DNA from 3 places in the Phytobacter diazotrophicus genome. Region 1 is predicted to be linked to each of the others. Evidence: predicted binding sites of a transcription regulator. Region 1 holds the regulator's gene; each other region holds the start of a gene.
What was found. Region 1 encodes PhoB, which activates phosphate uptake and scavenging genes when phosphate is short. Its sites were predicted from a motif close to CTGTCATAAAACTGNCNNAT; they were not measured.
Positions count from the first base shown of each region.

Region 2: a site for PhoB is predicted at 6,591-6,610, ahead of glpT (glycerol-3-phosphate transporter). Genes of this name have one in related genera too.
Region 3: a site for PhoB is predicted at 1,243-1,262, ahead of kdgR (DNA-binding transcriptional regulator KdgR). Genes of this name have one in related genera too.

Region 1 covers NZ_CM125428.1:4,459,566-4,467,532, reverse strand. Annotated here, with positions in the region: gene sbcC (exonuclease subunit SbcC) at 1-919, opposite strand, end outside; gene sbcD (exonuclease subunit SbcD) at 916-2,118, opposite strand; gene phoB (phosphate response regulator transcription factor PhoB) at 2,314-3,003, shown strand; gene phoR (phosphate regulon sensor histidine kinase PhoR) at 3,025-4,320, shown strand; gene brnQ (branched-chain amino acid transporter carrier protein BrnQ) at 4,729-6,048, shown strand; gene proY (proline-specific permease ProY) at 6,128-7,480, shown strand; gene malZ (maltodextrin glucosidase) at 7,725-7,967, shown strand, end outside.
Region 2 covers NZ_CM125428.1:1,711,601-1,719,567, reverse strand. Annotated here, with positions in the region: gene gyrA (DNA topoisomerase (ATP-hydrolyzing) subunit A) at 1-98, opposite strand, end outside; gene ubiG (bifunctional 2-polyprenyl-6-hydroxyphenol methylase/3-demethylubiquinol 3-O-methyltransferase UbiG) at 257-985, shown strand; gene nrdA (class 1a ribonucleoside-diphosphate reductase subunit alpha) at 1,332-3,617, shown strand; gene nrdB (class Ia ribonucleoside-diphosphate reductase subunit beta) at 3,699-4,829, shown strand; gene yfaE (class I ribonucleotide reductase maintenance protein YfaE) at 4,829-5,083, shown strand; gene glpT (glycerol-3-phosphate transporter) at 5,113-6,465, opposite strand; gene glpA (anaerobic glycerol-3-phosphate dehydrogenase subunit A) at 6,740-7,967, shown strand, end outside.
Region 3 covers NZ_CM125428.1:3,402,271-3,410,237, reverse strand. Annotated here, with positions in the region: gene ACS0RQ_RS16575 (MFS transporter) at 1-1,176, opposite strand, end outside; gene kdgR (DNA-binding transcriptional regulator KdgR) at 1,354-2,145, shown strand; gene ACS0RQ_RS16565 (YobH family protein) at 2,179-2,418, opposite strand; gene mgrB (PhoP/PhoQ regulatory lipoprotein MgrB) at 2,577-2,720, shown strand; gene ACS0RQ_RS16555 (YebO family protein) at 2,795-3,085, shown strand; gene ACS0RQ_RS16550 (MBL fold metallo-hydrolase) at 3,107-4,108, shown strand; partial or broken gene ACS0RQ_RS16545 (DUF2627 domain-containing protein) at 4,615-4,759, shown strand; gene cspE (transcription antiterminator/RNA stability regulator CspE) at 4,772-4,981, shown strand; gene rlmA (23S rRNA (guanine(745)-N(1))-methyltransferase) at 5,134-5,949, shown strand; gene mntP (manganese efflux pump MntP) at 5,946-6,512, opposite strand; yybP-ykoY riboswitch at 6,519-6,694, opposite strand; gene ACS0RQ_RS16525 (DUF986 family protein) at 6,891-7,349, opposite strand; gene ACS0RQ_RS16520 (PTS mannose transporter subunit IID) at 7,404-7,967, opposite strand, start outside.

The sequences.
Region 1 (7,967 bases):
CCTCTGCTTTTCGCTGCTCCAGTAACCGTTCCCAGACAGGCCGCAGCAGCAGGGCCGGTTGAACCCGCGCAAGCCGCGCCAACTGAGGCTCGGCGGCAGTGCGTGCCTGTTGTGCCTGCTGCCGGGCTTTGTATGCCTGGTCGCAGGCGGCTTGTAGTTCACCGCTGCGAATAAGCCAGTTCAGTTGTGCCTGCACACTCCGCTGCCCGTCTAACAGACGCTGTTCTTCGTCAGTGAGTGCCTGCACACTTGCATTCAGGGATTCCCGCTGCTCATCGGTAAGCAGAACCACGCCTTCGGCCTGCGCCTGCAGTTTCTCCAGCTCGATTTTGGCAACTTTATGTTTTTCAAACACATCGGCAGAAATCTGCCCGTAGATTTCGGTGCCGGTCAGTTCTTCAAGCAGTTCTGCACGCTCTTTCGGTTTGGCGTTGAGAAACGCGGCGAATTGCCCCTGGGAGAGCAACATGGAGCGGGTGAAACGGCCATAATCGAGCCCGGTTAAGGCGGCGGTTAGCTCCAGTTTATCTTTTACTTTGTCGGCGAGGATCTTACCGTCTGCACAGCGGGCCAGTTCTACACGCGGAACCTGCAAATTACCGTCCGGCTGATTACGCGCACGGCTCTGGCTCCAGAATGCACGATAAGCGACCTCTTTAACTTCAAATTCGACCTCTGCCAGGCAGTCGGCGGTGTCACGTGTCATCAGATCATTCTGCGACTGTGAAACGGTATTCAGACGCGGTGTCTCGTGATAGAGCGCCAGGCAGATGGCATCCAGCAGTGTCGTTTTCCCGGCGCCGGTTGGCCCGGTGATGGCAAACAGGCCGTTACTGGCAAACGGCTCGGCGGTGAAATCAATCTTCCATTCGCCTTTTAATGAGTTCAGGTTTTTCAGGCGTAGGCTGAGGATTTTCATGCGTCATGCTCCTGATTGAGCGAGTGGAGCGTTTCGGAAAAGAGCGACTGCAGGCGGGCAATCTGGATGTCATCGAGCTTCTCCTGCGCCAGGCGACGCGCGAAAACCTCCTCCACTTTTAACTCGCTTAAGGTTTCGCTGCGCTCGCCCGCGAGGATGCGCTCCCGCTGTTCGCGGCTGCGGCGAACCAATAACACCTCGACCGGCAGATCGGCGGTAAGCGCCTGAATTTTTCGCTGCATGTCGCTCAGATAATCCTCGGTTGCGATCTCAATATCCAGCCACACGGGAGCGTCGGTTGGGCTGCCACGCCACTGCTCAAGTTGCTGACGAATCGACTCAAGATCACCCTTGATGACCGCCAGTTGCTGTGTAACAGGGACTTCCAGCGCTGTCACATCCGCCAGTTTTCCTGCTGAAAATGTCACCAGATTGACATATTTGCTGTTACCGGTTTCGTCAAAGCTCAGAGCGATAGGCGAGCCGCAGTAGCGGATATGCTCTTGCCCACCCGGCTTTTGTGGGCGGTGAATATGCCCAAGCGCGATGTAATCCGCAGGCGGGAAGTTTTGCGCGGGGAAGGCATCCAGCGTACCGATATAGATGTCACGTACGGCGTCACTCTTACTGGCACCGACGGTGGTCAGATGCCCACTGGCGATTATCGGCAGCACGCTGTCGCCGCGTAATTCGCAGGCGGCCTGATACTGTTGCTGGTAGTAATCGGTAATGGCTTGCAGCAAATGAAGCTGTTTTTCTTGCCCGGAGAGTCCCGCCTGGCTGGTCATGATGTCGCGTGGACGCAAAAAAGGCACCGGGCAGAAAACCGCACCGGGCGAACCGTCACGCAACGGTAAATAAAAAGGCGCGCTGCCTGCGCTGGCAACAACGGTTGTCTTCAGCCACGCAAGAATATCTTTCGATTCATTAAGGGTGGCTACTGAATCATGATTGCCTGCCAGCACAACCAGATGACAACCCGTCTGCTGTAATTTTACCACAAAACGGTTGTACAGCTCGCGCGCATAGCTGGGTGGGGAGCCGGTATCAAAGATGTCACCCGCGACAATAATGGCGTCGACCAGGTGCTCCTCAGCGGTGACCAGCAGCCAGGTGAGGAAAGCGTCGTGTTCGGCGGCGCGGCTTTTACTGTAGAAGTTCTGACCCAGGTGCCAGTCCGAAGTATGAAGGATGCGCATAGCGGTTCCGTGGCAAAAAAGCGTAAACGCGATTATAACATTCAGGGGCACACGAGCCGCCAGTGAAAGAATTTCCCACTGTCATAAAACAAAGGCTTGGGTCACCTGTTGGTCATTTGTTTCATAAATCTGTCACAAAAGTGACGCATAATGGCGCCGCACTTAGCTGATGACTTAATTTAAACAGGGCAAATTATGGCAAGACGCATTCTGGTCGTAGAAGACGAAGCGCCAATCCGTGAGATGGTGTGTTTCGTGCTCGAACAAAACGGCTTTCAACCTGTCGAAGCGGAAGATTATGACAGCGCGGTGAACCAACTTAATGAACCCTGGCCCGATCTAATTTTGCTCGACTGGATGCTGCCAGGTGGCTCAGGTATTCAGTTCATTAAACATCTCAAGCGTGAAGCGATGACCCGTGATATCCCGGTGATGATGTTGACCGCCCGTGGTGAAGAAGAAGACCGCGTGCGCGGACTTGAGACGGGCGCGGACGATTATATTACTAAGCCGTTTTCGCCCAAGGAACTGGTGGCACGTATTAAAGCTGTCATGCGTCGTATCTCGCCGATGGCGGTAGAAGAAGTCATTGAAATGCAGGGGTTGAGCCTTGATCCGAGCTCTCACCGTGTGATGACCGGTGAAAATCCTCTGGACATGGGGCCGACGGAGTTTAAGCTACTGCATTTCTTTATGACGCATCCTGAGCGTGTGTATAGCCGCGAACAGCTGCTGAACCATGTCTGGGGAACGAATGTGTATGTTGAAGACCGCACGGTGGATGTGCATATTCGCCGGTTGCGTAAAGCGCTGGAACACAGCGGCCACGATCGTATGGTTCAAACCGTTCGCGGCACGGGTTATCGTTTCTCGACCCGTTTCTAAAATCTGAAAGGAGTGTGACGCGTGCTGGAACGGCTGTCATGGAAAAGGCTGGTACTCGAACTCATCCTTTGTTGTCTACCCGCTGCACTGCTCGGCGCTTTATTTGGTTATCTGCCCTGGTTTTTACTGGTGGCAGTCACCGGGTTACTGGCCTGGCATTTCTGGAATTTAATGCGTCTTTCCTGGTGGTTGTGGGTCGATAAAAGTATGACGCCGCCGCCGGGCACGGGAAGCTGGGAACCCCTGCTTTATGGTCTGCACCAGATGCAGATGCGTAATAAAAAACGCCGTCGTGAGCTGGGTAATCTGATCAAACGTTTTCGTAGCGGCGCGGAGTCGCTACCTGATGCGTTAGTGATGATCACCGAAGAGGGGACGATGTTTTGGTGTAATGGCCTGGCACAGCAATTGCTGAATCTACGCTGGCCGGACGATAACGGACAAAACATTCTCAACCTGCTGCGTTATCCGGAATTTACCCGCTACCTTAAAACGAAAGATTTCACCCGCCCGCTTAATCTGGTGCTTAACAATGGTCGTCATCTGGAGATCCGCGTGATGCCCTACAGCGAGCAGCAGTTATTGATGGTGGCGCGTGACGTCACGCAAATGCATCAGCTTGAAGGGGCCCGGCGTAACTTTTTTGCCAACGTCAGCCATGAGCTACGCACACCGCTGACGGTATTGCAGGGCTATCTGGAAATGATGCAGGAGCAGACGCTGGAAGGGCCGCCGCGTGACAAGGCGCTGCACACCATGCGTGAGCAGACATCGCGAATGGAAGGTCTGGTTAAACAGTTACTGACATTATCCAAAATAGAAGCGGCGCCGACGTTACCGCCAAATGAAACTATTGATGTGCCGATGATGCTGCGTGTTGTGGAGCGCGAGGCGCAGACGTTAAGCCAAAAGAAGCATGAGCTTGAATTCGTGGTCGACAACGACCTGAAAGTGCTGGGGAATGAGGATCAGCTACGCAGCGCGATTTCCAATCTGGTCTATAACGCCGTGAACCATACGCCAGCGGGAACACACATTACCGTGCGCTGGCAGCGTGCGATCTCTGGCGCGCAGTTTATCGTTGAAGATAATGGGCCGGGGATTGGGCCTGAACATATTCCTCGCCTGACAGAGCGCTTTTACCGCGTTGATAAAGCCCGCTCCCGGCAAACCGGTGGTAGCGGTTTGGGGCTGGCTATCGTAAAACACGCGCTTAACCATCACGAAAGTAAGCTCGAAATCGACAGTACGCCGGGTAAAGGCACCCGTTTCAGCTTTACATTGCCCGCACGTCTCGTCGTGAAGAACGCAAGCTGACACCTGAGGTGTCAGTTTTTCTTTCCACTTCTGTCATAGACCCGCTTTTCACACTTCGTTTTTCCCGAATCTTCAAACAGATTATGTCTCTGACTATTTTTTGTTCGCATGATTAGCCATCCGTTTTTCTTATATACAGTATCTTCATCTGGCATTTATTGTAGAGTTGGTATAACCATCTGGTTTTGCGATCCCTTATTGCCTTTAAACGTTATAAGCGTTTAAATTGCGCCCCGTATGTCGTCAGACCGACTGTATTTGCGTGATAAATCGAAAAACTATTCTCCGTCACGCAGCGCGGGAAGTGTTTCCCGCTACGTTTAAAGGTTATTTCCGCCGTAATGTTCCGCTGAAATAAGGCGAAAATTTCAACACTTACAACATCACATCCACAGGCAGTAAACGTTTATGACCCATCATTTAAAACCACGAGACATTGTTGCTCTGGGCTTTATGACTTTCGCGTTGTTCGTCGGCGCCGGAAATATCATCTTCCCTCCGATGGTTGGTTTGCAGGCGGGCGAGCACGTCTGGACTGCCTCAATTGGCTTTCTGATTACCGCTGTGGGCCTGCCGGTGCTGACGGTCGTCGCGCTGGCGAAAGTGGGCGGAGGGGTGGATAGCCTCAGCACGCCGATTGGTAAAGTAGCCGGCGTACTGCTGGCCACCGTCTGCTATCTTGCCGTGGGGCCGCTGTTTGCCACGCCGCGTACCGCGACGGTATCGTTTGAGGTGGGGATTGCGCCGCTGACCGGTGAAGGTTCTTTGCCGCTGCTGATTTACAGCATTATCTATTTTGCACTGGTCATTCTGGTGTCGCTCTATCCGGGCAAATTGCTGGATACCGTCGGGAATTTTCTCGCACCGCTGAAAATTATCGCGCTGATCGTTCTCTCTGTTGCCGCTATCATCTGGCCAGCCGGTCCGATTAGCCATGCGATGGATGCCTACCAGCATGCGGCGTTCTCGAACGGTTTTGTGAATGGCTATCTCACCATGGACACGCTGGGCGCGATGGTGTTCGGCATCGTTATCGTTAATGCGGCACGTTCACGTGGCGTAACAGAAGCCCGCTTGCTGACCCGCTATACCGTCTGGGCTGGCCTGATGGCCGGCGTCGGTCTGACGCTGCTCTATCTGGCGCTGTTCCGTCTGGGTTCTGATAGCTCGACGCTGGTGGATCAGTCTGCCAATGGTGCTGCGATTTTGCATGCATATGTTGCCCATACCTTTGGTGGCGCTGGCAGCCTCCTGTTGGCTGCGCTGATTTTTATCGCCTGCCTGGTTACGGCGGTGGGGCTGACCTGCGCCTGCGCGGAGTTCTTCTCGCAATATCTGCCGCTCTCTTACCGTGCGCTGGTGTTTATCCTGGGGATCTTCTCCATGGCGGTGTCGAATCTGGGGCTGAGTCATCTGATTCAAATCTCTATTCCGGTGCTGACAATGATCTATCCGCCGTGTATCGCACTTGTGGTGTTAAGCTTTACGCGCTCCTGGTGGCATAATTCGACCCGCGTAATTGCACCGGCGATGTTCATCAGTCTGGCCTTTGGCGTACTGGACGGTATCAAAGCATCTGCATTTAGCGATATGCTTCCGGCCTGGACTCAACGTCTACCGCTGGCAGAGCAGGGGCTGGCCTGGTTGATGCCAACAGTGGTGATGGTGGCTCTGGCTGTGTGCTGGGATCGTGCCGCCGGGCGTCAGGTGACATCCAGCGCCCATTAATTGCGCAATAAGGTTTACTAACCACGGGACGTAAAGTCCCGTGGTTTTTTGTTTTTTTTAGATCCTGGAACAGGAAACCATGGAAAGTACGAACAAACTAAAGCGAGGTCTTAGTACCCGGCACATTCGCTTTATGGCCCTGGGGTCGGCGATTGGCACCGGGCTGTTTTACGGTTCCGCCGATGCCATCAAAATGGCCGGGCCAAGCGTATTGCTGGCCTATATCATCGGTGGTGTGGCGGCGTATATCATCATGCGCGCGCTGGGCGAGATGTCAGTACACAACCCGTCCGCCAGTTCATTTTCCCGCTATGCGCAGGAAAACCTCGGGCCGTTGGCCGGTTATATCACCGGCTGGACCTATTGTTTCGAAATCCTGATTGTGGCGATTGCCGATGTGACCGCCTTTGGCATTTACATGGGTGTCTGGTTTCCCGCCGTACCACACTGGATCTGGGTGCTCAGCGTGGTGCTGATCATCTGTGCCATCAACCTGATGAGCGTGAAAGTCTTTGGTGAGCTGGAGTTTTGGTTCTCTTTCTTCAAAGTCGCTACCATCATCATCATGATTGTCGCTGGTTTTGGCATCATCATCTGGGGGATTGGCAACGGCGGCCAGCCTACCGGTATCAGTAACCTGTGGACCAACGGCGGTTTCTTTAGTAACGGCTGGTTGGGGATGGTGATGTCGCTGCAAATGGTGATGTTCGCCTACGGCGGTATTGAAATCATCGGCATCACCGCCGGGGAAGCGAAAGACCCTGAGAAATCTATTCCGCGTGCAATCAACTCCGTGCCGATGCGTATCCTGGTGTTCTACGTGGGCACGCTGTTTGTCATCATGTCTATCTACCCGTGGAACCAGGTGGGGACCGACGGTAGCCCCTTCGTGCTGACCTTCCAGCATATGGGGATCACTTTCGCGGCCAGCATTCTTAACTTCGTCGTACTGACAGCCTCATTGTCGGCGATTAACTCCGATGTGTTTGGCGTGGGGCGTATGCTGCACGGTATGGCGGAGCAGGGCAGTGCGCCCAAAGTGTTTGCCAAAACGTCCCGTCGCGGCATTCCGTGGGTCACGGTAATGGTGATGACCATCGCGCTGCTGTTTGCGGTTTACCTCAATTACATCATGCCGGAAAACGTCTTCCTGGTGATTGCTTCGCTGGCGACATTCGCCACCGTGTGGGTATGGATCATGATCCTGCTGTCGCAAATTGCCTTCCGTCGTCGTTTGTCGCCGCAGGAAGTGAATGCTCTGAAATTCAAAGTCCCGGGCGGCGTTGCCACCACGGTGGCTGGCCTGGTTTTTCTGGTCTTTATTATCGCCCTGATTGGCTGGCACCCGGACACGCGCATTTCGCTGTATGTGGGTTTCGCGTGGATTGTTCTGCTACTGATTGGCTGGATGTTTAAACGCCAGAAAGCATAATTCTCTGATGCCCGGTAATGTCAGATTACCGGGCAAACACTGCGTTAACACTCTTCCTTCATCTTCCACCTTACCGCGCCTGTATCCGACGAAAAACCCGACAAATCACATCTGGCTTTGCGAAAAATATGCGCAGCGAGTTTTCTGCGCCCTGGTTCTCAACCCCATAAAAACGCAGAAAAGATGAGCTATCGAGACGAGATTTGTGCAAGAGTGAGGTCATTTTTGACATAGGGGAAAGTCGATGTTGCAAGCCTGGCATCTGCCTGTCGCGCCATTTGTAAAACAGAACAAAGACCAACTGGTGATGACACTCTGGCTAACCGGAAGTAAGCCTCCGTCTCGTGTCACGTTACGGGCCGAGATAGACAATGAAGAGACCTCGATACCGATGCGGCGGGTCCGCCTGGCACCAAAATCAGGCGTGACGGCCTGGCGTGCAGCCATCTCACTACAAAGTGGGCAGCCGCGGCGTCGTTACAGCTTT
Region 2 (7,967 bases), 2.7 Mb from region 1:
GCACGGCCAACAATGACCGACATGGCATAATCCAGATAAGAACTTTTCAGCTCTTCCTCGATGTTGACCGGTGTAATTTCTCTCGCAAGGTCGCTCATCTAACCGCTATCCCTCTACTGTATCCCGGATTCAAAGGTCGCAAATTATAACACAACCGTAATGAATCAGGTAAACGGAAAGACCCCGCAGGGCGCTTTATTAGCGCCAGCAGACTGTTATACTCATCCGTCTTGCTAAAAAAGGAGTACGTATCCCCATGAATGCCGAAAAAACGTCGGTTGCTCAAAACGTTGACCAGGCTGAGATTGCCAAATTTGAAGCGGTCGCTTCTCGCTGGTGGGATCTGGAAGGCGAATTCAAACCTCTTCATCGCATCAACCCATTACGTCTGGGCTATATTGCAGAACGTGCTGACGGTCTGTTTGGCAAGAATGTACTGGATGTCGGCTGCGGTGGCGGCATTCTGGCGGAGAGCATGGCGCGCGAAGGGGCGATAGTCACCGGGCTGGATATGGGCTTTGAACCGCTACAGGTCGCCAGGCTTCATGCTCTGGAGTCCGGCATTCGCGTCGAATACGTGCAAGAGACCGTCGAAGACCACGCCGATAAACATCCGCAGCAATATGATGTTGTCACCTGCATGGAGATGCTGGAACACGTACCGGACCCGCAATCGGTGGTCAACGCCTGCGCGCGGCTGGTCAAACCCGGCGGCCATGTCTTCTTCTCGACCATTAACCGTAACGGCAAAGCGTGGTTGATGGCGGTGGTTGGCGCGGAGTATGTGCTGAAAATGGTGCCGAAAGGGACGCACGACGTGAAGAAATTTATCAAACCGGCAGAACTGCTCGGTTGGGTGAATGAATCCGGGCTAAAGGAGCGCCACATTACGGGCCTGCATTACAACCCGCTGTTAAATGCCTTTAAGCTCGCGCCCGGTGTGGATGTGAATTATATGTTACATACAAAGCCAAAAAACGTCTGACGTCATTCACTATTCTTATAAAGATTGCGCTACATCATGTCGCGCGATCTCCCCTTCCCGATGAAGAAATCAGCGTTTGATCAAATTTTCATTTTTTTTTGCGAAATATTGACATCCCCGCCAGGCCTTATGCGACGTGGACTTAGCCTTTATCACTCTTTTGCAACCTCAATTTAACGTCAAAATCAACTCTTGTACTCAAAAGAATCCTTACTAGAATACTCACCATATAGCGTTTCTCTTATCATATACCCCCAACATATAGTATTTATCCACAGACTTAGTCACAACGTGGTTCTGTGGATAATTGGGGGATATTTTTTATTCACGGACAGGTAAATTTCACATGAATCAGAGTCTGCTGGTGACAAAGCGCGACGGTAGCACCGAGCGCATCAATCTCGACAAAATTCATCGGGTGCTGGATTGGGCGGCAGAGGGGCTGAGTAATGTATCCATCTCCCAGGTGGAACTGCGTTCCCATATTCAGTTCTACGACGGCATCAAAACGTCCGACATTCATGAGACTATTATCAAAGCCGCTGCGGACCTGATCTCCCGTGAAGCGCCAGACTACCAGTACCTCGCCGCGCGCCTGGCCATTTTCCACCTGCGTAAAAAAGCCTACGGTCAGTTCGAGCCGCCAGCGCTGTACGACCATGTGGTAAAAATGGTTGAACTTGGCAAATACGACACGCATCTGCTGGAAGACTACACGGAAGAAGAGTTCAAGCAGATGGACGAGTTTATCGACCACTGGCGCGATATGAATTTCTCCTACGCGGCCGTTAAGCAGCTTGAAGGCAAATACCTGGTTCAGAACCGTGTAACAGGCGAAATCTACGAGAGCGCGCAGTTCCTCTATATCCTGGTGGCTGCCTGCCTGTTCTCAGGGTATCCACGCGAGACGCGTCTGAGCTACGTGAAACGCTTCTATGATGCGGTCTCTACATTCAAAATTTCTCTGCCGACGCCGATTATGTCCGGCGTACGTACTCCGACACGTCAGTTCAGCTCTTGCGTGCTGATCGAGTGCGGCGACAGCCTGGACTCGATCAACGCCACTTCCAGCGCAATTGTGAAATATGTTTCCCAGCGTGCCGGTATCGGTATCAACGCGGGTCGTATTCGTGCGCTGGGTAGCCCGATTCGCGGCGGTGAAGCGTTCCACACCGGCTGTATCCCGTTCTACAAACACTTCCAGACCGCGGTAAAATCCTGCTCTCAGGGCGGTGTGCGTGGTGGTGCGGCGACCCTGTTCTATCCGATGTGGCATCTGGAAGTTGAAAGCCTGCTGGTTCTGAAAAACAACCGTGGCGTTGAAGGTAACCGTGTACGTCACATGGACTACGGCGTACAGATCAACAAACTGATGTACACCCGCCTGCTGAAAGGGGAAGAGATCACCCTGTTCAGCCCGTCTGACGTCCCGGGCCTGTATGACGCGTTTTTCGCCGATCAGGATGAGTTCGAGCGTCTGTACACCAAATACGAGAAAGACGACAGCATCCGCAAACAGCGCGTGAAAGCCGTTGAGCTGTTCTCGCTGATGATGCAGGAACGTGCCTCTACCGGCCGTATCTATATCCAGAACGTTGACCATTGTAACACCCACAGCCCGTTTGACCCGGTGGTTGCGCCAGTGCGCCAGTCTAACCTGTGCCTGGAAATCGCTCTGCCAACCAAACCGCTGGAAGACGTGAACGACGAAAACGGTGAAATCGCGCTCTGTACGCTGTCTGCCTTTAACCTGGGTGCAATTTCTAACCTGGAAGAGCTGGAAGAGCTGGCGGTGCTTGCCGTGCGTGCGCTGGATGCCCTGCTGGATTACCAGGACTACCCGATTCCAGCGGCAAAACGCGGTGCAATGGGCCGTCGTACGCTGGGTATTGGTGTAATTAACTTCGCCTACTGGCTGGCGAAAAACGGCAAACGCTACTCCGATGGCAGCGCCAACAACCTGACCCACAAAACGTTTGAAGCCATTCAGTACTACCTGCTGAAAGCATCTAACGAACTGGCGAAAGAGCAAGGCGCATGCCCATGGTTTAACGAAACCACCTACTCCAAAGGCATTATGCCTATTGATACCTACAAGAAAGACCTGGACGGTATCACCAGCGAGCCCCTGCACTACGACTGGGACGCCCTGCGTGAATCGGTGAAAACTTACGGCCTGCGTAACTCCACGCTGTCTGCGCTGATGCCGTCGGAAACCTCATCGCAGATCTCCAATGCCACCAACGGCATTGAGCCGCCGCGCGGCCATGTGAGCATCAAGGCGTCGAAAGACGGTATTCTGCGTCAGGTGGTGCCGGATTATGAGTTGTTGAAAGATAAGTACGAGCTGCTGTGGGAAATGCCGAACAACGACGGCTATCTGCAACTGGTGGGCATCATGCAGAAATTTATCGACCAGTCGATCTCTGCAAATACCAACTATGACCCGACACGTTTCCCGTCCGGAAAAGTGCCGATGCAGCAATTGCTGAAAGACTTGCTCACTGCCTATAAATTTGGCGTGAAGACCCTGTACTATCAAAACACCCGCGACGGTGCGGAAGATGCGCAGGATGATCTGGTGCCGTCCATTCAGGATGATGGCTGCGAAAGCGGCGCATGTAAGATCTAATGTAAATGCCGGGTGGCGCTACGCTTACCCGGCCTACGATTTTGTTTGCCCGATCTACAAAATCTCTCACAGGACACACTCATGGCATACACCACCTTTTCACAGACGAAAAACGACCAGCTCAAAGAGCCAATGTTCTTCGGCCAGCCGGTCAACGTGGCGCGCTACGATCAGCAAAAATATGACATCTTTGAAAAGCTGATTGAAAAGCAACTCTCCTTCTTCTGGCGTCCGGAAGAAGTTGACGTTTCCCGCGACCGTATTGACTACCAGGCGTTGCCGGAACACGAAAAACACATTTTCATCAGCAACCTGAAATACCAGACGCTGCTGGACTCTATTCAGGGTCGTAGCCCGAACGTGGCGCTGTTGCCGCTGATTTCGATCCCGGAACTGGAAACCTGGGTTGAAACCTGGGCGTTTTCAGAAACGATCCATTCGCGCTCTTACACCCACATCATCCGTAATATCGTGAACGATCCGGCGATTGTGTTTGACGATATCGTCACCAACGAGCAGATCCAGAAACGTGCCGAGGGCATTTCGGCCTATTACGATGAACTGATTGAGCTAACCAGCTACTGGCATCTGCTTGGCGAAGGTACCCATACCGTTAACGGTAAAAGCGTGACCGTGAACCTGCGCGAGCTGAAAAAGAAACTGTATCTGTGTCTGATGAGCGTTAACGCACTGGAAGCTATTCGCTTCTACGTCAGCTTTGCCTGCTCTTTCGCCTTTGCGGAGCGCGAACTGATGGAAGGCAACGCCAAAATCATCCGTCTGATTGCACGCGATGAAGCGCTGCATCTGACCGGGACTCAGCACATGCTGAACCTGCTGCGTTCAGGTAGCGATGACCCGGAAATGGCTGAGATTGCCGAAGAGTGCAAACAGGAGTGCTATGACCTGTTCGTCCAGGCGGCTCAGCAGGAGAAAGAGTGGGCAGAGTATCTGTTCCGCGACGGCTCCATGATCGGTCTGAATAAAGACATCCTGTGGCAGTATATTGAGTACATCACCAATATCCGCATGCAGGCGGTCGGCCTGGACTTGCCGTTCCAGACCCGCTCTAACCCGATTCCGTGGATCAATACCTGGCTGGTCTCTGACAACGTTCAGGTGGCTCCGCAGGAAGTGGAAGTCAGTTCTTATCTGGTTGGCCAGATCGACGCCGAAGTCGATACCGACGACCTGAGTAACTTCCAGCTCTGATGACGCGCGTAACCTTACGGCTGACGGGCACACAGGTGTTGTGCCAGGAAGAACATCCGTCTTTGTTGGTGGCGCTGGAATCACACCGCGTGCCGGTGGAATACCAGTGCCGCGAAGGTTACTGCGGCTCCTGTCGCTGTCGCCTGGTCACAGGCCAGGTCGACTGGCTGACCGAGCCGCTGGCCTTTATCCAGCCTGACGAAATATTACCCTGCTGCTGCAAAGCAAAAGGGGATATTGAGATTGAAATGTAAAAGGGCCGCGCGCGGCCCTTTTTATTGCCTTACCGGCGCTTAGCCGCCACTTGTGCATGATGTTTGCGTTCACCAATCATCACCACAATCAGCAAAAGCACAGCCAGAATGCTGCCGCCAATCATCACCATAAAACCACCGTCCCAACCGAAGAAATCGACGGTGTAACCCACAATCGCACTGGCCGCCACCGACCCGCCAAGGTAGCCGAATAAACCGGTGAAGCCCGCTGCCGTACCGGCGGCTTTTTTCGGAGCCAGTTCAAGAGCATGCAGACCAATGAGCATCACCGGGCCGTAGATCAGGAAGCCAATGACAATCATACAGACCATATCTATCGTCGGATTACCCGCCGGGTTTAACCAGTAGATGATCGTGGCGATGGTGACCAGCGTCATAAAGAAGACGCCTGTTGCACCACGATTACCTTTGAAAACTTTGTCCGACATCCAACCGCAAATCAGCGTTCCTGGGATCCCGGCATATTCATAAAAGAAGTAGGCCCAGGAAGATTTATCCAGCGCGAAATGTTTCACTTCTTTCAGGTAGGTGGGTGACCAGTCCAGAATGCCGTAGCGCAGCAGATAAACGAAGACGTTGGCGATGGCGATGTACCAGAGCAGACGGTTCGGGAAGACGTACTGCATAAAGATTTGCTTCGCCGTCAGTTCCTCTTCTGCCTTTTCGCTGTAATCGTCCGGGTAGTCGTTTTTATACTCTTCAATCGGCGGCAAGCCGCAGGACTGAGGAGTATCGCGCATCATAGCGAACGCGAAGATCGCCACAATGATTGCCCCAAACGCAGGCATATACAGCGCCGCGTGCCAGTCGTTAAACCAGGCCATACCCAACAGGAACAGCAACGGGGGAATACCGCCGCCGACGTTGTGCGCACAGTTCCATACAGACACTATCCTGCCACGCTCTTTTTGCGACCACCAGTGCACCATGGTACGTCCGCACGGCGGCCACCCCATTCCCTGGAACCAACCACACAGGAACAGCAGCACAAACATAATGGCAATGCTCGATGTCGCCCACGGGACAAATCCCATGAACAACATGACTGCCGCGGCCAGAATCAACCCGGCGGGCAGAAAAACGCGCGGATTCGAACGATCCGAGACCGACCCCATAATGAACTTTGAGAAACCATAGGCAATGGAGATCCCCGACAGCGCAAACCCTAAATCACCGCGGGAAAAGCCCTGCTCCACAAGGTAAGGCATGGCCAACGCAAAATTTTTGCGCACCAGATAATAGGCCGCATAGCCGAAGAAAATACCCAGGAAGATCTGCCAGCGCAGACGACGATAAACCGGGTCGATACGATCTTCAGGAAGTCTTTCTCGGTGGGATTCTGGCCGGAAAATACTCAACATATATGCCTCCGTGGCAGGGTTTTATCATTATATGTGACTACTATGAGTGAAAACGAAACCATGATTTCGTTTGTAACGGTTTTACCCGGCAAATTCTAACGACAAAAGGCGATTTGTCGCACCTTATGTTACACATTTATGACAAAGCTCCACTTTCAGACATAAAACCACGCTGGTTATTTTCGTTTTTTGCTCGAATATGCGCGATATCAAACAATCCATAGCAACAGTGTGGCTAAATGTTTCTATGGAATCCCGCTCGGAAGACGAAAATATGGGTAACTCAAACGATAACGATGTCATCATCATCGGCGGTGGCGCGACCGGAGCAGGCATCGCCCGCGACTGTGCATTGCGCGGACTGCGCGTGGTACTGCTTGAACGCCATGACATTGCCACAGGTGCCACCGGCCGCAATCACGGTTTATTGCACAGCGGTGCGCGTTACGCAGTGACCGATAACGAATCCGCCCGGGAATGCATTGCAGAAAACCAAATCCTCAAGCGTATCGCTCGCCACTGTATTGAGCCTACAGACGGTTTATTTATCACCCTGCCAGAAGACGATCTGGCTTATCAGCCTGTCTTTATTGATGCCTGCCAGCGCGCGGGGATTAACGCGCAGGCCATTACGCCAGAAGAAGCGCGGCGCACAGAACCCAGCGTAAACCCGGCACTGATTGGTGCCGTCCGCGTGCCCGATGGCACTGTGGATCCCTTTCGCCTGACCGCCAGCAATATGCTGGATGCGCGTGAACATGGCGCCACTATCCTGACAGGCCATGAAGTCTGCGGATTAATACGCCAGGGCGACAGGGTCACCGGTGTACAACTGATGAACCCGCAAACCCATGAAATTTATCCTCTGCATGCTCCTGTCGTGGTCAATGCCGCCGGGATTTGGGGCCAGCGCATCGCGGAGTATGCGGATTTACGGATTCGCATGTTCCCGGCCAAAGGAGCCCTGCTGATACTCGACCACCGTATCAATCAGCATGTGATAAACCGTTGTCGTAAACCGGCAGATGCCGACATCCTCGTACCCGGCGATACCATTTCCCTGATTGGCACCACCTCGACGCATATTGACTATAAGGATATTGACAACATCCGGGTGACGCCCGAAGAGGTCGATATTCTGCTGCGTGAAGGGGAAAAGCTGGCGCCAGTGATGGCGCAAACCCGTATCCTGCGCGCCTATGCAGGCGTACGTCCTTTGGTTGCCAGCGATGATGACCCGACAGGACGTAACGTAAGCCGCGGTATTGTGCTGCTCGATCACGCTCAACGTGACGGGATGGAAGGCTTTATCACCATTACTGGCGGCAAGCTGATGACCTACCGTCTGATGGCGGAGTGGGCCACAGATGCCGTCTGCCGCAAGCTCGGTCTTAACACCCCTTGTACCACAGCGACAACGCCGTTGCCCGGTTCACAGCAGCCTACCGAACAGGCGCTGAAAAAAATTATCTCACTGCCGGTGCCGCTACGCGGTTCGGCTA
Region 3 (7,967 bases), 1.1 Mb from region 1:
TTGACGCGGCGCGGAGCTGATAATCGTATGGTTATTGGGCGACTGGAACAGGCCAAATCCCGCCCCACAAAGGGCCATTCGCCAGATAATATCCGCATCGGCAGGGGTTGTGGGTAGCATCGCAAGCGCAAACAAGCCGCACGCCATCATGGCCAGCCCAAGCGCGCCCAATAATCCGGCATGGACACGTTCAATGAGATAACCCGCTAACGGTGCCATCACCATGGTCGCTAACGGCCACGGGGTTAACAGCAGACCGGTTTCCACTTCGCTGCGCCCAAGCACCGATTGCATAAAGAAGGGGAGGGAAACGAGGGCCAGCATTTGTGCGCAAAAAGAGCAGATTGACGTACAAATCGATAATGAGAACAGCGGGATACGCAACAGGTCGACGGGTAACAGAGGCACCGGCAAACGCAGTTGCCGACGTACAAAGAAGGTGCCAATCACCAGCATGGCGGCGATTTCAGTGAGCACCAGTGTGGTGGATTGCCCCTGGGCGAATCCACTCATCGCGGTTATCAGTAAACCAAACGTTAGCGCGTTCATCACTGCGCTTGGGAGATCGAATTTCGGCATCGCACTGCGTGAGCCATTGGCGGGCAAATAGCGCAGCGCCAGGACCAGCGAGAGTACTCCCAGTGGCACATTAATCAAAAACAGCCACTTCCAGGAGGCGACAGAGAGAATAGCTGCGGCAATCGTCGGGCCTGCTGCCGAGGAGACAGCAACCACGAATGAGTTGATTCCCATCCCGCGCCCCAGTTGACGCTGGGGGTAAATCAGGCGAATTAATGCAGTATTCACACTCATTAGCGCCGCGCCACCGAAACCTTGCGCGACACGAGCAAGCGTCAGCGTGAGTAACGAATCTGACAGCGCGCATAACAGGGACGTCAATGTAAAAAGCACCAGCCCGCACTGGTAGACGCGACGGTAGCCGAACATGTCGCCGAGGAACGATAACGTCAGCAGGGAGATGACAATCGCTATCTGATAGGCATTAACGACCCATATTGAGCTGGCCGCTGAGGCATGCAGATCCCGTGCAATAGTAGGCAGTGCAACGTTAGCAATAGCGCCGTCGAGTACGGCCATGGTAATGCCAATAACAATCGTTAAAATTGCCCCGTAGCGTTGTGGGACCGGTAAGCCGTCTGGTGTGGATTTATTCATGGGAAAAGCTGGGTTTTGCTTGTTCAATGATTTGTATAATGATTCTATCATCCGCATTTCGGTTTTATATCGCAGATTTGTAACGAAGTGACCAAACTCGGATTGCGACGGGCAGGCGAGAAATTTATAATAAAAAACTATTCTGATTTTTATAAAACACGGGCGATGAGGTGACTAATGGCTATTGCAGATTTGGATAAACAGCCAGACTCTGTGTCTTCTGTACTGAAGGTATTTGGCATTCTGCAGGCGCTTGGCGAAGAACGTGAGATCGGGATCACCGAACTTTCGCAGCGCGTCATGATGTCAAAAAGCACCGTATATCGCTTTTTGCAGACGATGAAATCACTGGGCTATGTTGCTCAGGAAGGGGAATCAGAGAAATACTCTCTCACCCTTAAACTGTTCGAACTCGGTGCACGGGCGCTGCAAAACGTAGACCTGATCCGCAGTGCTGATATTCAGATGCGTGAACTCTCTCGCCTGACCAAAGAGACTATCCACCTGGGCGCGCTGGATGAAGACAGCATTGTCTACATCCATAAAATCGACTCTATGTATAACCTGCGCATGTATTCACGCATTGGTCGCCGCAACCCGCTGTATAGCACCGCGATTGGTAAAGTATTGCTGGCGTGGCGTGACAAGGAAGAGGTTGTGCAGATCCTTGAAGGCGTAGAGTACAAACGCAGTACCGAGCGCACCATTACCAGTACCGAGGATTTATTACCGATGCTCGATATCGTCCGCCAGCAGGGTTATGGCGAAGATAATGAAGAGCAGGAAGAAGGGTTACGTTGCATCGGTGTGCCAGTCTTTGACCGTTTCGGCGTCGTCATTGCCGGGCTGAGTATCTCCTTCCCGACGCTGCGTTTCTCCGAGGAACGCCTGCATGAGTATGTCAGTATGCTTCACCATGCTGCGCGTAAGATTTCTGAACAGATGGGTTATAACGATTACCCGTTCTGAGTGTGAAAACGCCGCCTTGATGGCGGCGTTTGTTTATCCATTATCGACAACGGTTTCGCTTTTGCGCAGTACCGGACACTGTGTGAGTCCGATAATACCGCTGCTTGAGTGAACATATTGTGCCGTGCTGACGCCCCGAGCCGTCAGGTATTTACACTGCAATCCCAGACCTGCAGCATTTTCATGGCTGCCAATCAGCACGCCATATCCACTTAGCAAAATACCAACCCAGACCAGTGCCACGACAATAATTGCCCGAATAAGAGTGCGCATTTTCATTCCTTGCGTTTGGATACTGTTTTCAGGCTACCGTTTTGGCGGTATACCGCACACCCGAGCATTCCTAAAAACTCCGATTAGAGATACAGTTAGTCGCGGTTTAAGGAACTAATGCTAACCTGGTAACATAGAGTGGAGTATCGGAGAGTGGAGTGAAAAAGTTTAGATGGCTAATACTGATCGCCGTACTGGTGGTCTGCCTGTTGCTCTGGACTCAAATGCTAAATGTGATGTGCGACCAGGATGTTCAGTTTTTCAGCGGCATTTGCGTCATCAATAAATATATCCCCTGGTAGGGGCTTTTTTGTCGTTAATGATGTCCTTCCGTCTTGCCAGTGGTAAAATGTACCTCTTTGGTTGAGGTGGTAAAATGAACGAATTAATGAATTCAGGCGCGCTTAATATCGCGTCTTTTGTCGTTTCGGTGGTGGTGTTGCTGGTTGGGCTGGTGCTGTGGTTCTTTATCAATCGTGCAAGTTCGCGGACTAATGAGCAAATCGAATTGCTCGAAGCAGTGTTAGATCAGCAAAAACGTCAGACCGCATTGTTGCGTCGTCTGTGCGAATCGAACGAACCGGAAAAAGAGGTCGCTGCTCCGGCACAGGTTGTTGAGGAAGAAGGCAAAGACGACGAATTTATTCGTCTGGTAGCCGAGCGTTAATTTCGCAAGGTGAGGGGCTGTATGGCGCGTAAAAATCTCTGGTTTAATACCGTACTTCCTCACCATCGTCCCGACGGATTTACTAATCTCACGCCAGGTGGTCATGCGCCTGGCGATGTAAAGCGTTGGCGGCAGGAGCGCAAAGCCGCAGGACTACCCCGTCCACCCGCAGAGGGCTATGACAGTTTTACTGCGCAGTGGTGGCAGCATGCAGAAATTAAGGGCGACGATGACAGGGTCTGGTGGTTAGGCCACTCTTCAATTCTGTTGCGCCTGATGGGGCAGTATATTTTGACCGATCCGGTTTTCTCAGACCGGGCATCGCCACTACGTTTTGCCGGACCGCAGCGACGAACACCGCCTGCACTGACCATTTCCGAACTCCCTTCGCTCGACACTATCGTTATCTCGCACAATCACTACGATCACCTTGATGCCAGAACGATGCGCGCGCTTATCCAACGTTTTCCACACGTGACGATTTTTGTCCCCCTTGGGCTGGGAAACTGGTGCCGTCGTTTGGGGGCGAGCAATGTGACGGAACTGGACTGGTGGCAAAGCGTGGTATTCCAGGGGCTTGTGTATACGGCTGTGCCAGCTCAGCACTGGAGCATGCGCACCCCCTGGGATCGCAATAACGCCTTATGGTGTGGTTGGGTTGTGGAAAATAGTGCACATCGTTTCTGGTTTCCGGGAGACACGGGTTACTGCGAGGCGTTACTGACTATTCCACAACGGTTAGGGCCACTCAGCCTGGCAGCGCTCCCTATTGGTGCATACGCTCCTCGTTGGTTCATGGCCTACAACCATATGGATCCGCAACAGGCGGTAACGTTATGGCAGCAGTTGGGCAAACCGCTAACATTTCCTATTCACTGGGGTGTTTTTGAACTGGCGGATGAATCACTGGATGAGCCGCTGCGCGAGTTGCATAACGCATTAAGCGAAACGGCAGATGACATTACGAACTTCATGACGCTGAAAATTGGTCAGTCTTTTTCTTTGCAAAATACGGACGAGTAGCACTGGTACTAATTTATTATTTAGAAGAAGTTAAATATTTTTTATTTTTATCGAAACGTTTTTATTGCCTTTTAATGAGGCACTGTCATCAGACTTTCATTATTTTGGTGCACACTCCTGCTTAATTGCACAACAAATATTCGATGGTAAACCAACACATTTGATTAGTTACAAGAGGGGCGCATTTCAGACCTTCCTGATTAGCGAAAAATGGCATAGGTATGCGTTAATGCAGTTACTGATATAAGGTATGCCGTAATATTTTTATCCCCCCACGTGGACGAATGGAACTCATTGAGCTATGGTAAAAAAGATGGGTTATCAAACGGAGCCAGAACGCGGGCTGCCTGTCGTTATGAGGTTATCTTGTATGCATAAATGTGCATCGGTTGTATTGATAACCTTAGAATTTGTGCGACGGATCCAGGCCTTTTTAAAAATGGCTTGCCATAATTTACGTTGTGTGTGATAACACGTTTTGGGTCAAACGAGGTACAGTTCTGTTTATGTGTGGCATTTTCAGTAAAGAAGTCCTGAGTAAACACGTTATCGTTGAATACCGCTTCTCTGCCGAACCTTATATTAGTGCCTCAAGCAGTAATGTCTCAGTTTTATCTCAGTTAATGCCTACGGGCGAAGTATATACATTAAGGAATATTGCAAATGGCAAAGATTAAAGGTCAAGTTAAGTGGTTCAACGAGTCCAAAGGTTTTGGTTTCATTACTCCTGCTGATGGCAGCAAAGATGTGTTCGTACACTTCTCTGCAATCCAGGGTAACGGCTTCAAAACTCTGGCCGAAGGCCAGAACGTTGAGTTTGAAATTCAGGACGGCCAGAAAGGCCCGGCAGCTGTTAACGTAACTGCTATCTAATTTCAAAACCACTGGTACTTGAGACGCCACTGGCGTATCAATGTCAGCGAAAAGCCTCGCCATTGTGCGGGGCTTTTTAATTTCTGGCTTCGCATTCCCCGATGCGCCGAATGGCGGTAAACTTGCGTCCTTTAAAGAGTCCCGGAGTTGCCATGCCCTTCAGTTGCCCACTTTGTCACGCCCCCTTGACGCGTTCCGAACATAGCTTTTCCTGTCCACAACGCCATCAGTTCGACATCGCGAAAGAAGGGTACGTCAATTTACTGCCCGTGCAGCATAAGCGTTCGCGGGATCCGGGCGACAGTGCGGAAATGATGCAGGCGCGCCGTGCGTTTCTTGATGCCGGACACTACCAGCCGCTGCGCGATGCGATCGCTTTACAGCTACAGAAGCGCCTCCCTGCGCAGGCAGAGGTGATACTGGATATTGGCTGTGGGGAAGGGTACTACACTCAGTCCTTTGCTGAGGTCGCGCAGCGTAAAGAGGCACGGACGTTTGGCCTCGATGTGTCAAAAGCCGCCATTCGGGCAGCCGCGAAACGTTACCCGGAGGTGATGTTTTGCGTTGCCTCCAGCCATCGCCTGCCTTTCCAGAATGACAGCATTGACGCTGTCGTACGTATTTACGCGCCCTGCAAAGCAGAAGAACTGGTACGTGTGGTAAAACCGGGTGGATGGGTCATTACCGCAGCGCCTGGGCCACGCCACTTGATGGAGCTGAAAGGGTTAATTTACCGCGAAGTGCAGTTACATGCGCCTGATAATGGCGAGATAGAAGGGTTTCGCGTCGTAGAGCAGCAATCACTGAGTTATCAGATGGAATTAACCGGTGCCGAGGCCGTCGCGTTACTGCAAATGACGCCCTTTGCGTGGCGGGCAAAACCGGATGTCCGGGAGACACTGGCAGCGAAAGCGCGCTTTAGCTGTCAGACCGATTTTACCCTGCATTGTCTGCAGCGCGTCGATTAAGGCGCGAAGTGTGACCAGAGGATCTCAATACCGATCCCGATAAGAACGATACCGCCAAGAATTTCTGCCCGCTTGCCCAGCAGCGGGCCAATATACCGACCAATCATCATGCCGAGTGTGGACATCACCAGTGTGGCGCAACCAATCGCCAGCGCGGTCGTCAGAATATTCACCTGCAAGAATGCCAGACCCACCCCTACGGCCATCGCATCAAGACTGGTCGCAATCGCGGTAGTGACCAACAACCAGAAACCGTGGCGATGCGGCGCTTCCCCTGTGTCATCCGTCTCTGCGCGAAAACCTTCCAGCACCATTCTGCCGCCAAGGAACATCAGTAAGATGAAGGCAATCCAGTGATTCCACTCCAGCACAAACTGGCTGGCAAGCATCCCCAGACCCCAGCCAATAAGCGGCGTCAGCGTTTCAATGACGCCAAAAATCAGGCCAGTGCGGAGGGCTTCGGAGAATTTGGGTTTATGCAGGGTCGCCCCTTTACCGATTGATGCAGCGAAGGCATCCATCGACATGCCAAAGGCGAGAAGAATTGTGGCGGATAAATTCATGCGAGCGTCCTGACCGGGAGTTCCATATAACACACCACTGCCCCCAGTAAACAGCAGTTGATGTGTCAATGGTCTCGCCTGACTGGATAACTCTCAGTCCGTACGTGCCACGTTTTGCAACGAGTATGTTGACACGTACATTTCCAGTAAATGGAAATCGGCTACTCCCCAACGACGGGCGCAACATTAACATATTTTGAGAATATAAAACAACAACAGAGAATTATTAATCCATTTACCAGTTGATAACGATTAACATTTAGATTTATAGGTGAATATAACGTTAAAAAGATTAAGCACTTTCCCGATGGAAATATAGCAAAGGCTATAAGTGTGCTTATTTAATATACACTGGGGATGTGAGTGTTATCATTCAAGCTATTGAATTTTAATCATTAATTTATATATCTTTTCCAGGTCATCAATATTTTTCACCCGGATAAGTAAACGCCTTTGTTCTAATTGCATCACCAGCACGCCATCCTCAGATAAGTTCATCTCCTTAATTCGGTTATATTCTATCCATACGCTGGCAAAGAAAAATCCCCGCGATTTGAAGATGATCTTGGGTGTACGAATCCAAAAAAGATAAATGGCTAATAATGCCAGCGCGGATAATAACCATGTGGTTAATGGCGTACCGTTATTTGTGACATTGTTGTAAATAAGGATAACCAACAGGCCAACAAAAATAGCCGCATCAACACGGCTGCGACGCAGCAAGGGGAGGGCAAGCAGGGTATCGCCGTGACGGCGGGGCAGGATAAGTTCATCGTAAATGGCAAATGCCAGCAGGGCGGCGATAAACAACATCAGTATGCTGTCCGTGAGCGTCATGGTTCCTCCTGATGATAAAAAACCGGGGCAAGGCCCCGGTTATAACACAACGGATTACAGACCTAACAGGCCAACCGCATACCCTACGATCCCGATGACGAAGAAGCCAACGATGATCCACAGCGGGTTCACTTTCTTACGTAACAGCCACATACAGGCGAAAGTCAGCAGTAGCGGAACCAGGCCTGGCATCAACTGATCGAGGATGGTTTGCACTGTCGTGACGTTTTGTTTACCGGTCTGGTCGGTAATACGCGAGACCACCAGCGGAATGTTAACGTGTGTCCACTTATTAACCAGGGCCCCCATGACAAAGAGGCCGAGAATGGATGCCCCTTCGGTCAGTTTCTGCAGGAAACCGCCGCCCATATCCTGAACGATATCAATACCCTTACGATAACCATAGGCTACACCGTAATAGCGGGTTGCCAGGCGCACCAGGTTAAACAGGAAGAAGAACAACAGTGGCCCAAGCAGGCTGCCGCTCATGGCAATACCCGCACCGAGCGCTGCGAATACCGGACGTACGGTACCCCAGAAAATGGGGTCACCCACGCCCGCCAGCGGCCCCATCAGACCCACTTTGATACCGTTGATGGCACCATCGTCAATCTCTGC